2 regions of the Peribacillus sp. FSL P2-0133 genome follow, and region 2 is predicted to be linked to the other one. Evidence: riboswitches for the same ligand, from Rfam matches in the RefSeq annotation. Region 2 holds a riboswitch; the other holds the start of a gene.
The links. A riboswitch is a leader RNA that binds a small molecule or an ion and turns the genes downstream of it on or off. The one in region 2 is predicted to bind ZMP and ZTP.
Positions count from the first base shown of each region.

Region 1 (7,308 bases), 1.2 Mb from region 2:
ACTGGATGTGGATGGAACCATAATGTCGCAGCACCTTGATTTACTGTAAATTCAACATCTTTAGCTTTACCAGGTTGTATTACTTGATGTGGTCCACCATCGCCTTCTCCAGGTATCTCGACTCCATGCCAGTGAAACGTTGTTGGTTCCGACATCTCATTCCCTGTTCTAAATGTTACTTTTTCACCTTTATTTATACGAATAACCGGTCCTAAGAATGAACCATTATATCCTAATGTTTCTGTTTGAACTCCTTTAAATATTTCAGTTGTTCCTTGTTGAGCAGTAATATCAACAATTCCATCCTTTGGTTCAACTAATGGCGGAAGTGCAAGTTCATTTTCTCCAGTAGAGTTATTTAATGCTAATTGATTTGTATGGCTTGCATCGCCATTTTCCATATCCATACCTTCCATATTAGCCATATCTTCTTCAGTCATGTTGGAATGATCCATGCCTTCCATATCGGCCATTTCTTCTTCGGTCATGTTGGAATTGTCCATTGCATTTCCATCAGAATCTGAACCACTTGCACTACAGCCGCCAATGATGGCTGCACTTATTAATAATGTAAAAGTCCATAATTTCGATTTCATCTTACTTCCTCCCTCTGTTTATTACAAAAAAACTGTAACAAAAAAATATGCAAAAATTATGGAATTAATAAAATAAATTATAAATTTGGAGAATTGTTGATGAAAAATCCGTAGAATTCAAAAAGTATTCTGAAAATATCCCTAATCAAATACATTCCGTTACTACACAAACCCCGAGTATAAGTGAGTGTGAGGGGAAGTAGGAGAGAGTGAGTTAAGAGTAAGAGATGAAATGAGAAAAATGTCATTAGGACTAATCTTTGTTTATTTATACTTCTATGTATTTCTATCTACATAAAAAGACAGACTTACTTTATCGTAAGCTGTCTTTTTATTTAAAACGATTTTTTATTGTTCATGTTTCCAACTTGTAGATTGTCCTGAAGAAGGGCAACTAGGAAATTTTTGTCCTGCTGTTAATTCAACATGATCACCATCCGCGTCAATATAGTGACCTGTTTCCATAACTGATTCACCTGTTTTGTGAGAGTGTTGATGTTGTGTCATTAATATTTTCCTCCTATTAATGTGATAATGAAATTTCAACAAAATGAAATATCACCAATAGTTAGATTACCCTCAGAGCAGGTCATTATTCGAAGAATATTACAAAGGAACTGAAAAAGTTCCCAATAAACTTCGTTGATTGGTATTTTTAGAACACCTTTTGAATTTTAGGGAGTTATCACCAATACTTCACAAATTTATAGAATCAATTTACTTTCATTGGTAGTAATCCTGTGGACTAGAACAGCTACCCTGTCCTCCTCTACTTATTAACCAGTACCCCTAGTCCTCCATGTAGTGTCATAGCTTCGCTTGTTATACGAGATCTGCGTCCCAACCAGCCTCAAACATGTTTCTACAAGTAGGGGGCGAACAGTTTAGTTCACGGGATCAAGTCCCACGCACCCGTACGTCCTACCCTGGCTACTGATATAATAGTTTCTATTAAAAAAGGTCAACAAGTAAAAACTGGCTAACCTTATAATACGAACGCACCCGTTAGTTTAAGTGCAATATTTCACAAAAAGAGCCTGTTGTTCACATACAATAAAGTTGTTTAATCTTAATACTCTAAACACACATAACACCGTTCTTAAATGGAACGGTGTTCAAAAAATAGTTGTTTAACTTTCTTCTTCCTATATTCCTTTTTCTTCTTACAATATCCTTATTAAGTACTTATCATATTAAGGGGTATTATAACCTGCTGAAGCAGAGTATTCTTATTAAACTAACAACCCAGTAAAAGCACTATTTTCGATTCTTTACCACTATTTTAAATAATTTTATAATATTCCATGATGAATCCACCTATAAAAAATTTTTTATAAACTAAAGAAAACATGGTAATAAAGTAACCATGTTTTCTTTTTACTCATATTGCGGTGTCTACTATAAAAGTTATTTATTGATAAATTCTTTGTTAATTTTTTCAGCCTCAGCCATGTATTCTGTTTTAATCCCGCTCTTGACTCCCCACCAATAGAAACCAAGTGCTAAAAATGCGATGACCACCATATCCCAACCAAATGTAAGAATATTTTTTCCGCCGAACTTCTCACTTCCAATATAAGAAATGAAAATCATACAACCTAAGTAAAGAAGCATCCAAACACCTGATAAAAATTGTTTTTTGAATCCATTCCACTTATTTTTAGCTTGATAATAAAAGTAAATAGGTAGTCCAATGGCAATGATGAAAACGACTTCTCCTGTTAATGGCCAACGCGCCCAGTATAAAGTAAGCGATGCGAAAACAAATCCACAAGGTGCAATAATAGAAGCGCCTTTTAAGTGAAATGGACGATTAAAATGAGAAGCTGTACGTCTTAATGTTGTCAATGCAACTGGCCCCATGATGTACGAGATAAGTGTAGCAACTGAAATCACTTCAGCAAGTACGCCCCATCCGCGGAATAAAAATAAAAAGATAAAACATACGCCTAAGTTTAATAACATCGCTGGACGAGGAACACCATAAAGTGGATGTAATGTACCAAAGATATTCGGTAAGTACCCATTTTTCTGCATTCCATAAAGCATACGCGAAGTTGTAGCTGTGTAAGTAGCTCCTGTACCAGACGGTGATACAAACGCATCTACATACAATACAATCGCTAACCAGTTTAGACTAAGAGCAATTGCCAAATCAGCAAAAGGTGAATTGAAATTCAGATGACTCCATCCGTTCACGATCATAGACGGATCAACTGCACCGATAAACACAACTTGTAAAATAACGTATATAAAACCTGCAATTAGAATAGACCCAATAACAGCAATAGGTATAGACTTATTCGGCGACTTCGCTTCTCCTGCCATATTTACGGGACTTTGAAATCCATTAAACGCAAACACGATACCAGAAGTAGCTACTGCTGTTAAAACGCTTGCCCAACCATATGGTGCGATACCTTGAGAACTTGTAAAGTTTTCACCATGAAATCCAGCAAAAAATAAGGATCCTGCCATTACACCTGGAACAATTAATTTAAAAATAGTAATAAATGAATTTGCCTTAGCAAAAAGGTTAACTGTCCAATAGTTGACGAAGAAATAGAACAATAATAGTAAAGAAGCTATGAATAATCCTTTAGTCGTTAAGATATTGTTATCAACTAAAGAATGAGACCATCTGGCCCATTCCCAAGGCCACGTACTCATATATTGTACCGAAGCAATGGCCTCAACGGTAATAGTCGAAGCGATAGATATCCAGTTCGCCCACGCAGCTATAAATCCAATAAAAGAGCCATGCGAATATTGAGGATACTTAACCATTCCTCCAGCTTCAGGAAACATTGCCCCAAGCTCTGCGTAAGATAATGCAATAAATAAAATTACAACCATACCGATAATCCAAGAAAAAATAGCTGCTGGTCCTGCAATCTGTGCAGCTTTCCACGCTCCGAACAACCAACCAGAGCCAATAATAGAACCAATACCTGTCATAATTAAAGCAAAAGTCCCCATTTTTCTATGCATATTACTCATCTCTACCTACACCTCTTCCTAGGAAAATAAAAAACACTTGATCTATAAATCAAGTGTTTGCCCAGGCGCGCGGCTTATACTCTATATGCTCCCCCATGGTACTCCATGTTGCGCCAGTTACATATAGGAAAATAGTTTTTTTTTTAGTATATAGGATTATTTTAAATTTCACAATACTTTAAAAATATTTATATTTTATTAATATTCCCATTGATTTTTCGTAATTCCCTATCAATATTCTTTTTAATTTGAAAAAATTAGGTGAATTAAAGTTCAAAAACAAACATTCGATTTCCAGAACACATGCTACATCAATATAATCTTTTTCTCTTTAAAATTATACTTAAAAATCTTTAAGAGCTTATATGCACAAAATAAACCGTTCATATTTTACAAATTATATCCCAACAACATTTACATAGGAGTAATGAACCAGATAGTTAAAATCTCCAACAGAGGAAATACCTGGAATAATCCATACCTTTATTGAGCATTTTTCTACAATAACTGTTCTTTTCTTCCTCAAAAAAAGCCATGCACAAGTTGGGGAAAATATCTGAGGGATGAAGATCTCTCTTTATCTCACTTTGGTTTGTCCAAAATTTATGCACAACTTTAATTAGTGTCTATTATATTTAACTAATGTGAAACACACTCGGCATAGCTAGAGTGATGAACGTAGATTAAATTTCCTTAAACTAGATGATGTCCCTAAATCCTTATAATAAAATAAATCGTATCACTCATCTTTTTATTGAAATGGCACGAGGCTTCTTAACTGGAAATATCATCCTCGGATTTAACATCCAATGGTGTTCGTTTATCATTTTCAGCATGTAATAACTTGCTGCGACCAAGGCTAGGAAACGACCCCGAACCCGAATGAAGATCTACAATAGTCTTCTTGAATTCATTATTATATTTTACCTGTATTCTTACCTTCCAAGACGGACACATCCTCTCAAAAATCATTGTAAGGACTTAACTAAAATGTGTCCATGAAAAACTATGCTAACTCCAGATAGTGTACGAGTACACCATGCTTCTTAAACTACCCTGCCCCTTTAGTTCCGTAAAGAAAAAGCTGCCTTAAAGACAGCTCTGATCTTCAGCTAACGCACCCGTTAGTTCATTAAGAAAAGCGAAAATTCTTCAAGAATCGCGCCCGATTGCAGAGGATTAAAAAGAATAGAGTTCTAATATTTTTTCTAAGGGTAATTTATTCGGATTACACATGTCAACAAAATAGGGTAACTGCCATTTTTGAGTTTTCATCGCTTGATTACTACTCGGACTATCCCAGCTAGGATAAACTCTTATTGCCATTTTGCCCTTTGTTGAAGTAGACCTAAGAATGTTCTGTTTTAAAAGAATTTCTTTTGGGAAAATAAATTGACCAAACTCATTTTCATTTTTAAAGGTAGTTATAACTAATAAATCAGGGGCTTCCTCATATAAGTAGGGTTGATTTTTATTATTTTCGTCTTTTTCCCAAAATGCAACAAACTGCCCTACTTTGGTAGGGGTTATATTCGCAATTCTGAATCGAACTGTCTTAGAAGATAATTGAAATGTACCAGCACCATACTTAGAATTTTGCTTCTCTTCTTGAACTGACTTTACAGTTAAGTGATTCGACTCATAAATCATTTTATTTACATAAGTTAATGCTGTAAAAAAATTATTCATTTCTTCACTCCTAAATTTCAAACAAAATGGCCCAATTGTTGAATAAAGATCAAACAGTACTCTTCAACTATCCTGCCCCGTTAGTTCCATAAGACAAAGATGTGCCAAAGCAACTTCTTTATTGCTCCTGTTAGGTTAAGAACTACGCTTTTTTATTTTTAATCTCTTCCAACAGAGAGATAACCTTTTCATTCTGTTTAATTATTGTTTGATTTTGATTTCTCATTTTTGTGAAATCAAATAAAAATATTAATAAGATTGCTAATATAAGGAAAGCCATAATTCACCTCTACACTCTACTTTTCTCTAAATTATACCAGTTCTTATGCAACTATCCTGCCCCGTTAGTTAATTAAGGACAGTTTTTCACTCGAGAACGAATGTATGATAATATAAAGAATCGCATATTAAAAAGGCCAACAATTTGGGGCCTTTTTAATATGGCTATGGACCTCGGTGAGATCATGTACCTCCTCATTACAGGTACAGCTGATGGTATAATATGGTGATGGATCTAAAGGAGCCGTTAAAGCTTTTCAAAAGAGAAGAGGATTAACGGTTGATGGACAAGTTGGTAAAAAGACTTATCATTATCTATCGTTTGCAGCATATTAAATTAAAAGGTAAGCTAGGAAAAATCCTAGCTTACTTTTTTGTATGATCAATTATATTTGCCTCTTTAGGCGCTTTGATTTTAAACAGGTCCAAATTAGTTTTCTTATCTATTGTTTTAAGTGAAATTAGTTTACCTTCTTCATAAGTTTTACCCTTAATAATCTGTACCTCTCTTACTAAAACATCAATAGTTTTATCAAACCAAAGCTCAAGTGTTTCTTCATTTGATATTGTTATTTTGTAGACTTCTGCATCTCTACCTAATATTTTTTTCGTCCCTAACGACTGAATTTTTTCTTTTTCAAATTCAGAAAATATCTTTGATTCAATAGGTGGTCCAGGATTATCATTTGCTTCAATTAAAAATTTATTATCTTTTTTTGTGTAAGTAGCGATAGTTTTACCATCCGATACTGAAAAATCCCCGTTTTCATTTTCAGTTCATTCTTGACTACCAGAAATATATGTTGTGATTAATTCTCCATTGCTGTTTTCTTCAACACTTACTAGTACTTCTTCGGGTAGTATTTCGCTTCCATTTTCCATTTTTTGAAATTTATCAGCCAGTATTTCATTTAGAGCGTTTTGAATGGATGCCTTTACAACGGGTGTTGACAATGATCCAATACTAAGCAATAGAATTGCAGCACTTGCAATAAACCCAATTAACCATTTTGATCTTTTTCTATTGTTATTCATTTCACTATAGGCTTTGTTAATTCCTTTTTGACTCATCAGTTCGAACTCTTTGGGTATTTCAATATTTTCAAGTTCTTGTTTTATTTTATTTTTCATAGGATATCCTCCTTACTTAATCTTTTTCTTAACTTTTCTAATGCTCTATACAAGGTGGTTTTTATTGTACCTAAAGGCATATCCAATGTTATTGCGATATCATTTAAAGTGTAATCATGGAAATATTTCAAAAGAATAACACTTTTTTCAGTTTCACTAATCTCTTCAATCAAAGTTTGTAAATACAAAGATAATGCGTTATCTTCTTCTTCACCAATAGTTATTAGTTCCATGTGTTCGGGTTTAATGGAAAAAACTTTATTATGCTGTCTTAACATATCAATAGAGCAAGTTATAACAATCTTTATTAACCATGTTTTAAAGTACTTTGGTTCTTTTAAGAATTTAATCGATTTAAAAGCTTTATAAGCTACTTCTTGTACAATATCTAATGAATCTTCTTGAGTTCTCATATAAATAAAAGCAGTTCGATATATTTCCTCTTTATAGTTTTGAAATAATATTTCAAAAGCGTTTTTGTCACCCTTTTGTGCTTTTCTAACTAACCTTTCAATTTTCATCACCTTCTTTTTCTCTTATTACAAATATTAGACGAAAACCTAGAGTATTTGGCTTTACTTTTTTTATTTCATTTAAACATTTTCCATTTTTT
Region 1 covers NZ_CP150254.1:3,493,325-3,500,632, forward strand. Annotated here, with positions in the region: gene MKY17_RS16725 (multicopper oxidase domain-containing protein) at 1-596, opposite strand, end outside; gene MKY17_RS16730 (hypothetical protein) at 945-1,103, opposite strand; gene MKY17_RS16735 (APC family permease) at 2,004-3,596, opposite strand; ZMP/ZTP riboswitch at 3,649-3,727, opposite strand; gene MKY17_RS16740 (MepB family protein) at 4,776-5,285, opposite strand; gene MKY17_RS16745 (hypothetical protein) at 6,342-6,695, opposite strand; gene MKY17_RS16750 (sigma-70 family RNA polymerase sigma factor) at 6,692-7,216, opposite strand.
Region 1: linked by a shared signal. The riboswitch ahead of MKY17_RS16735 (APC family permease) and the one ahead of MKY17_RS22575 (phosphoglycerate dehydrogenase) in region 2 are both predicted to bind ZMP and ZTP.

Region 2 (7,308 bases):
ATTCTGTTCGTGCAGCATATACTGGATTGTTCCTTTAAACAAGGGAGCTTCCTCAGAACATAAACCACCTTTAAGGGAGGGCATAGCATTGGTAACTTCACAGGGTACTGCTTCGGTTAGCTTTCCATTCCCATCAGTATGGGGTATCCACTCTTCAATAGCTGGCAGAACGATCATTTGGGGTACACTTGCCATTAACTCTATTACGGATAATAGGGTAATTGGTACGATTAATTTTCAGGGAACACCTATTCCGATTAATGGATTTTTGAATGAAAGCACTAAACAAATCTCATTTGATTCACCTTATGCCACATTCTCTGGCAATTTAACCATGATTGATGATAACCAGATTAGGATTCGGCATTTTATTCTACAAGGACGTTTTCTTATGAAGCCTCCCTCTCTGCAAGCAGGTGAATCTGGGTCTTGGATTGCCACCACTGATATAGCTTTGAATCAATTTCCTGCTAGCGGTAGCGCCTATACCGAGCAATTACCTCCTGTTGGAGCTTTTTTAACATCGAATATCCTTCATCAGCATCAGAATTTTTTGGGAAGGACCATTTAGGGTAATCCGTTCTGTGTGGAAAGGGTGTTTAACATAAGGAATCGTCTCTGTATTTCATAGGGGCGATTCTTTTACTTTTGATACGTCATCTTTTCAAATGTTATAAATAAATTTCCCATCACATTAATACATTTTGATGTAATCCAGATGCCTACATAACTTATTTACACTGCTACATAAAAAATAAGGCATATACTATCATTTTATTAATAATATTTTAAAAGTTAGGAGGGCAAAAAAAAAAAACCCTTTCCCAAAGGAAAAAGGCCATGCAATGAAGTGAACGGAAGCAAGGAGGCACACCAGTGACTCCAATGATTCAGGTTCGCAATAAGTTGCTCCCTGGCATCTTCGCTAGTGTTCAGCTGAACGCAATGCTTCCCTTGTTGGGGGGTGCCTTCTGAATAAGGAAATGTACCATTTTACCTATCTCACTAAGTATATATATATATGAGGTAGTGATTTTGGTAGATAAATTTTGAATCCATTAATTCAAAATGAGTACAGATGGAATATAGATTGACAGCGTTTTCCCTGTACTTCATACTATTGTAGTAACGGAAGTGACAGAATATTTAGTAAATTAGGAGGATGAAACTATGAAACCAGCAGTAATGACAATGGATTTACAATTATTAGCAGATGTACTTAGGGAAAATAATTGTACAAGTTTAATAAACGCAATCGCAGAAAAGGATTTTCAAGTGGCTCAAATGCTTGATGTCTTATTATTCGAGGATAACTGGGAGGATGACCTATGACTAAGCTCAGAATCCTTTTAACCATTCCAATTTTGCTATATGGAATTTACATATTTGTTGTCATTCAAAACGATAAAAACATTCCACTTTATTTGCATCTTCTATTCGCAATCTACTTGATGTTGTTTGTACATTTTGAAGATAAAACGGATGTGAAACCATGACAGATTTTTATATCTTGGAGAAATTCGATATAACCCTTGCCAGGCTGAGTTCGTTGTAGACCCTAGGTTCTCAACACGTGAGTCAGTGTAATATGATCACCACAATAAGTGGCTTTTTTTGTTCAAAAATCATTAATAAATCCTAAAAAAAGCCCCAACTCCTTAAAGGAATTGAGGCTTTCACCATTTATCATCTCAATTAGATAATACGAGTTGTAACGATGCCTTCGATTTGTTTGATTTTTTCTTCCAAGCCAGGAATGATATCGCCGTTTACTTCACCGTCAATGTCGATGATCGTATATGCATATCCCCCACGGCTTCTGTTAACCATGTCAGCGATGTTCAGATTAAAGCCAGATATAGCCAGTGTGATTTGCCCAACCATGTTCGGAACGTTTTCGTGGAAAGTTGCCACACGACGGTTTCCTGTATAAGGAAGGGAAGTGTTTGGGAAATTCACAGAGTTCTTGATGTTCCCTGTTTCTAAAAAGGTCTTCAACTGACGAGCTGCCATGATGGCACAGTTTTCCTCTGATTCTAGTGTAGAGGCACCAAGATGCGGAATCGGAATGACATTATTCATTTTCAACACGTTTTCATTCGGGAAGTCAGTAATGAACTTGCCTACTTTTCCGCTTTCAAGTGCAGCTTGCATATCATCTTCATTCACTAGCTCGCCGCGTGAGAAATTCAAGATATGGACGCCTGGCTTCATGATGCTGAATGTTTCTTGGTTAAACATTCCTCTTGTGTCGTCAGTTAATGGAACGTGTACTGTAATATAATCAGATTCTGCAAACAATTCTTCAATCGTCATGGCGCGCTGTACATTGCGGGACAAGTTCCAAGCTGTATCAACAGAGATGAACGGGTCAAACCCAATGACATCCATGTCCAAATCCAGGGCATCATTCGCTACAAGTGCACCGATCGCACCTAAACCGATTACGCCAAGAGTTTTCCCCTTGATTTCTTTACCAACGAATTGTTTCTTTCCTGTTTCAACAAGCTTTGGAATTTGTTCTCCTTCGCCTTCAAGCGTCTTTGTCCAGGCCACACCTGCAAAAAGGTTACGAGATGAAGCCATTAATGACGTCAGCACCATTTCTTTTACAGCGTTTGCGTTAGCACCAGGTGTATTGAAAACGACAATTCCTTGCTCGGTGCATTTGTCGACCGGAATATTATTGACTCCAGCTCCTGCCCTTGCGATTGCTTTTAACTGATCGCCGAATTCCATAGTATGCATGTTAAAGCTGCGAAGAACGATCGCATCAGGGTTTTCACTGTCATTATCGACCTTAAAATCGCCTTTATTGAATACATTCAGCCCGCTTTCGGCAATATTATTTAACGCTTTGATCGTTTTGACTTTTTCTAAAAGTAATGTGCTCATTTTGTTTGCTCCTCTTTTGACTATGATAGTTTTGAAATTTCAAAATACTGACAAGATTTTTAAGCCCATGAAAATCTGCATACTTTAAACCTTCACTATCTATTAATATACAGAAAGAGGCAAGGGATAAAATCCCTTACCTCTGCCCAGGCGAACGGCTACGACACTATGTGTTCCCTCACGGTTATCCGTGTTTCGCCAGTTGCACATAGTCTTTTTCATTTATTTTATTCTATCAAACTATTCAGCAATCTTCAATATCATTTTCTTTTTTTTTGCAGAAGCCACAACTAACCAGAAATATCGACGAATTCTATTGTTTTATCTCCGAAAATTGGAATATATCGACGAATTCTACAGGTTTATCTCCGAAAATTGGAATATATCGACGAATTCTACAGGTTTATCTCCGAAATGAGAAATATCGACGAATTCTACAGGTTTATCTCCGAAAATTGGAATATATCGACGAATTCTATAGGTTTATCTCCGAAATGAGAAATATATCGACGAATTCTACAGGTTTATCTCCGAAATGAGAAATATATCGACGAATTCTACAGGTTTATCTCCGAAATGAGAAATATATCGACGAATTCTACAGGTTTATCCCCGAAATGAGAAATATATCGACGAATTCTACAGGTTTATCTCCGAAAATTGAAATATATCGACGAATTCTACAGGTTTATCTCCGAAATGAGAAATATCGACGAATTCTACAGGTTTATCTCCGAAAATTGGATTATATCGACGAATTCTATAGGTTTATCTCCGAAAAAATGGAGAGTTTCATTATTATCTAGGACGGTTCAATCTTTTTATTACAACTGTAAATAGTAAAATGACAAAAAATAGGATGAAAATAATCACGAACGGAATCGTTGTTGTAAGAAGGGTGACCCATCCGCTTGTCTCTGTGTCTGGTATAAACTCAATTTTTTCTATATCATGTTCCCTTACGGCGTTATTCATTTTGTCTAGCGAAATTTCACTATCTGGTACAGACGTGATAAAGTATTGATCCTTTTCATACCCTACCAGCTGACCTCTTATTTCATAAACACTATTTTGTGGCTCCACCTTTAAAAATGTCACTTTCCCATCTTCTAAAGTTGTAAAAAATTCATCTTCACTCAATTTCTCAGGCGGTTCTTTGTCATTGTTAAAAACCAGCACAATCCCCAAGGTAACCAAGAAGATTAATAAATAAAATACTTTACTACGGAAAATCCGCTTCATCTCATACCTTCTCCCACATAAACAAACTATAGGCAATAGTATCATATATAGTTAATTATTAACAATTAAGCTATTATGATATTAGTAAAAAGTAGGAAGTATAGCAAACCTAAAAAGGAGGAATCAATTTGCTAATAAGAGAGGCAACGGTGGCTGATGCGGAAGGGATAGCAATAGTCCATGTGGATTGCTGGAGAACCACTTATAAAGATATACTGCCGAGTGATTTTTTAGATAATCTGTCTTATGGGCAAAGGAAGGAATTATGGAAAAAGAATATATCCAATGATGAAAATTATGTTTATGTTGCTGAAAATAACGAGGGGAAAATAGTTGGATTCATAAGTGGCGGGAAAAGGGAAAAAAATAAAGATGAGGCTTCGGGTGATTTAACTGCGATATATATTCTCGAACATTTTCAAACAATGGGGCTAGGTAAGAAACTCATCAAAGAATTATTTTTTAATTTCGACGAACTGGGATTTAAGACAATTTTCGTTGAGGTGCTTGAAGATAATAAATCTCGATACTTCTATGAGGCGTTTGGTGCTGAATTGCTTAAAACCGAAAAAATCAAAATGGCTGGCGCAGATTTGAATCTATTGGTTTATGAGTGGAAAGACATTAGCCCTGTATTGTTACGAATGAGCTCCAGATAAGATCACGTACTTAACTCTTCAAAAAAAGACACAGTCCTTCGTGAAGGATTGTGTCTTGCATTTGATTTAATTTTGATTAAATCCGCTTTCGTCCATGTAAAATACTTCCCAAGAATGTCCGTCGATATCCAGAAAACTCCAACCGTACATGAAACCATGATCAATGGCTTCATTGAAAGGCTTTCCGCCAACATCCAGTGCCCTATTCACGATTTCATCGACTTCTGCCTTACTTTTAACGGACAGGGCGACGATGGCTTCCGTACTTGCTGCAGAATCAGGGATTTCTTTCTTGGTAAACGTTTTAAAGTATTCTTCCACCAATAACATGACATATATGGACTCGCTGATAACCATGCATGTTGCATTTTCATTGGTCATTTGCTCGTTAAACTCAAAACCGACCTTTGTGAAAAATTCTACTGAGGCATCCAAATCTTTAACTGGCAAGTTTACAAAAATCTTTTCTGCTTGAACTCCCATCCAATTCACCCTCGCTTGATTTATTTGTTCACACACCTACTATTCGCTGCATTTTTCGATTATCCTGCTTGCAGCATTCATTACACTCACTTTAAGCAGATACAACCTCCATAATTCACCTGCCTAAAAGTTTATCTCAAATATTAAACAGGATGATTCAATTATAAAACGTCCTGGGAGTTTACCTTAACAATTTTCAAGGAGTATTTGCCACTTCCCTTGTTTCTTCAACAGACTGCCGCCCTTTTGCAATACCAGCTGGTTTCAAAACTAAAACACACCTTGTCTTTTTTGAAATAAAAACTATCTAGATCCATGTTTTACTAAAATTAAATAATTTCAAGGAGGTAAGCATATGAAAAATAGTATCAAAACATAAAGTGTCCGGAACATTTCTCTTTACTGGTTTTGGTTTTGATTTCAGTTATTTTACCGGGATTCAGCCCAATCATTTCGTCCTCCGATAGCTAACCAACCGCTCGAAGCATCGCCTATTATGAAAGTAAGAGCAATCCTCGTTTTGCAAATGCAGCACAGTTCAAAAACAGATGGGAAACGACAATTACCGTATGGGATAGGTGGTTCATTGATGGTTACTATTCAAACATATATATCAAAAAGCAGTTATGATGCCCTTGTTAATAAACATTTATTAGCTAACGGAGATTTTATCCCAATCCATCACTCAAGTGCTAAACAACTGGGAAATCAGCAGTTATTTACTTCAAAAGGAACTTCCTTATACGGCACGGTCATTATATCTTATCAAGGTCAATTTCTCTCGAGCTTTTATGATTGGGATGATGTTGATGGTATTTGGCTTTCCATTTTACAGGCAATGTATGATTGTTTAAATACCGGTATTGGCAACTTTGGCTTTTCTGAACGCTCTATGGATTGGCAAATGAAAAGGCTAATGGAACAAAATCCTGCCATATCATTTACATGGTACCATGGTTTCGCTAGCAAGGAATGGAATGATATTCCTAAGAAATCCACACTAAGATTCCCTGAAAATTTATTATTGAATAGTTTAATAGAAAAGGGAACTAAGTACTTAAAATTTAGAAATGCTCTTTATGATAACGGTCCAAGCCAAAATATTAACCAGTTAATTAACGATCTTAAATCTTTTAGTAGTGATTTAGGGCATGTGCACTTGGAATAGTTCACCTGTGCTAAGTGAAGCTGAAGTAAAAACAGTCCTTGCCAGCATTCGCCAGCAAGGACTGTTTTTCATGTTTAGAAGACTCTATTTCACTAAAAGGCACCTGACCACCTTTTGTTTTACTTTAAATAAACACTCATTATCTCGGTTTCATTAATATTCGCTTGGGTACTATTTGTTTTTTCCAGTTTTTCAACTAGCTCGCCATTCGTGATAACAATCGGAGTTACGATGCTTGGAGCTTTGGATTTTAGAAAATCGATATCAAATGTTACAAGCTTGTCTCCTGCTTTTACATTTTGCCCTTCTGCGACATGGACTTCAAATCCCTCACCTTTAAGGTTAACTGTTTCCAGTCCAATATGAATCAACAATTCAATGCCATGCTTTGTACGGAGGCCTAGTGCATGTTTAGTATGAAAAACCTGGATTACTTCTGCATCGATTGGAGATACGACCAACCCCTCCTCAGGAAGTATCGCTATTCCATCCCCCATCATTTTACCGGAAAACACCGGATCCGGAACATCTTCAATATTTATTACTTGTCCATTAATAGGAGCAAGCAGCTGTTCCACACTTTCTTTTTTACTAAATAATTTTTTGAACATACCATTTCCACCCTTCTCTATCGTCTTGAATCTCACAATCAAATGTTAAATATTTAGTGAATTCCGATAATTGTTTCTGTTATTTTTTCTTTTTCAATTTCCCTTCTGCTTTCTTCTTTTTGTTCTCTTCCACTCTAAATATAACCATCTCGGTTATTAATTCATAAGGAATTGACTTGTTTAGCGGAAACTGAACGGCCCCTTTTGAACATTTATATTCAGATAATGAAGCTTCAAAAGCAGTGATCGC
Region 2 covers NZ_CP150254.1:4,697,861-4,705,168, forward strand. Annotated here, with positions in the region: gene MKY17_RS22560 (hypothetical protein) at 89-571, shown strand; gene MKY17_RS22565 (hypothetical protein) at 1,171-1,332, shown strand; gene MKY17_RS22570 (hypothetical protein) at 1,329-1,496, shown strand; gene MKY17_RS22575 (phosphoglycerate dehydrogenase) at 1,696-2,895, opposite strand; ZMP/ZTP riboswitch at 3,033-3,111, opposite strand; gene MKY17_RS22580 (ATP-dependent metallopeptidase FtsH/Yme1/Tma family protein) at 3,694-4,137, opposite strand; gene MKY17_RS22585 (GNAT family N-acetyltransferase) at 4,266-4,796, shown strand; gene MKY17_RS22590 (VOC family protein) at 4,863-5,279, opposite strand; gene MKY17_RS22595 (hypothetical protein) at 5,869-6,447, shown strand; gene MKY17_RS22600 (PTS glucose transporter subunit IIA) at 6,567-7,058, opposite strand; gene MKY17_RS22605 (DUF1801 domain-containing protein) at 7,138-7,308, opposite strand, start outside.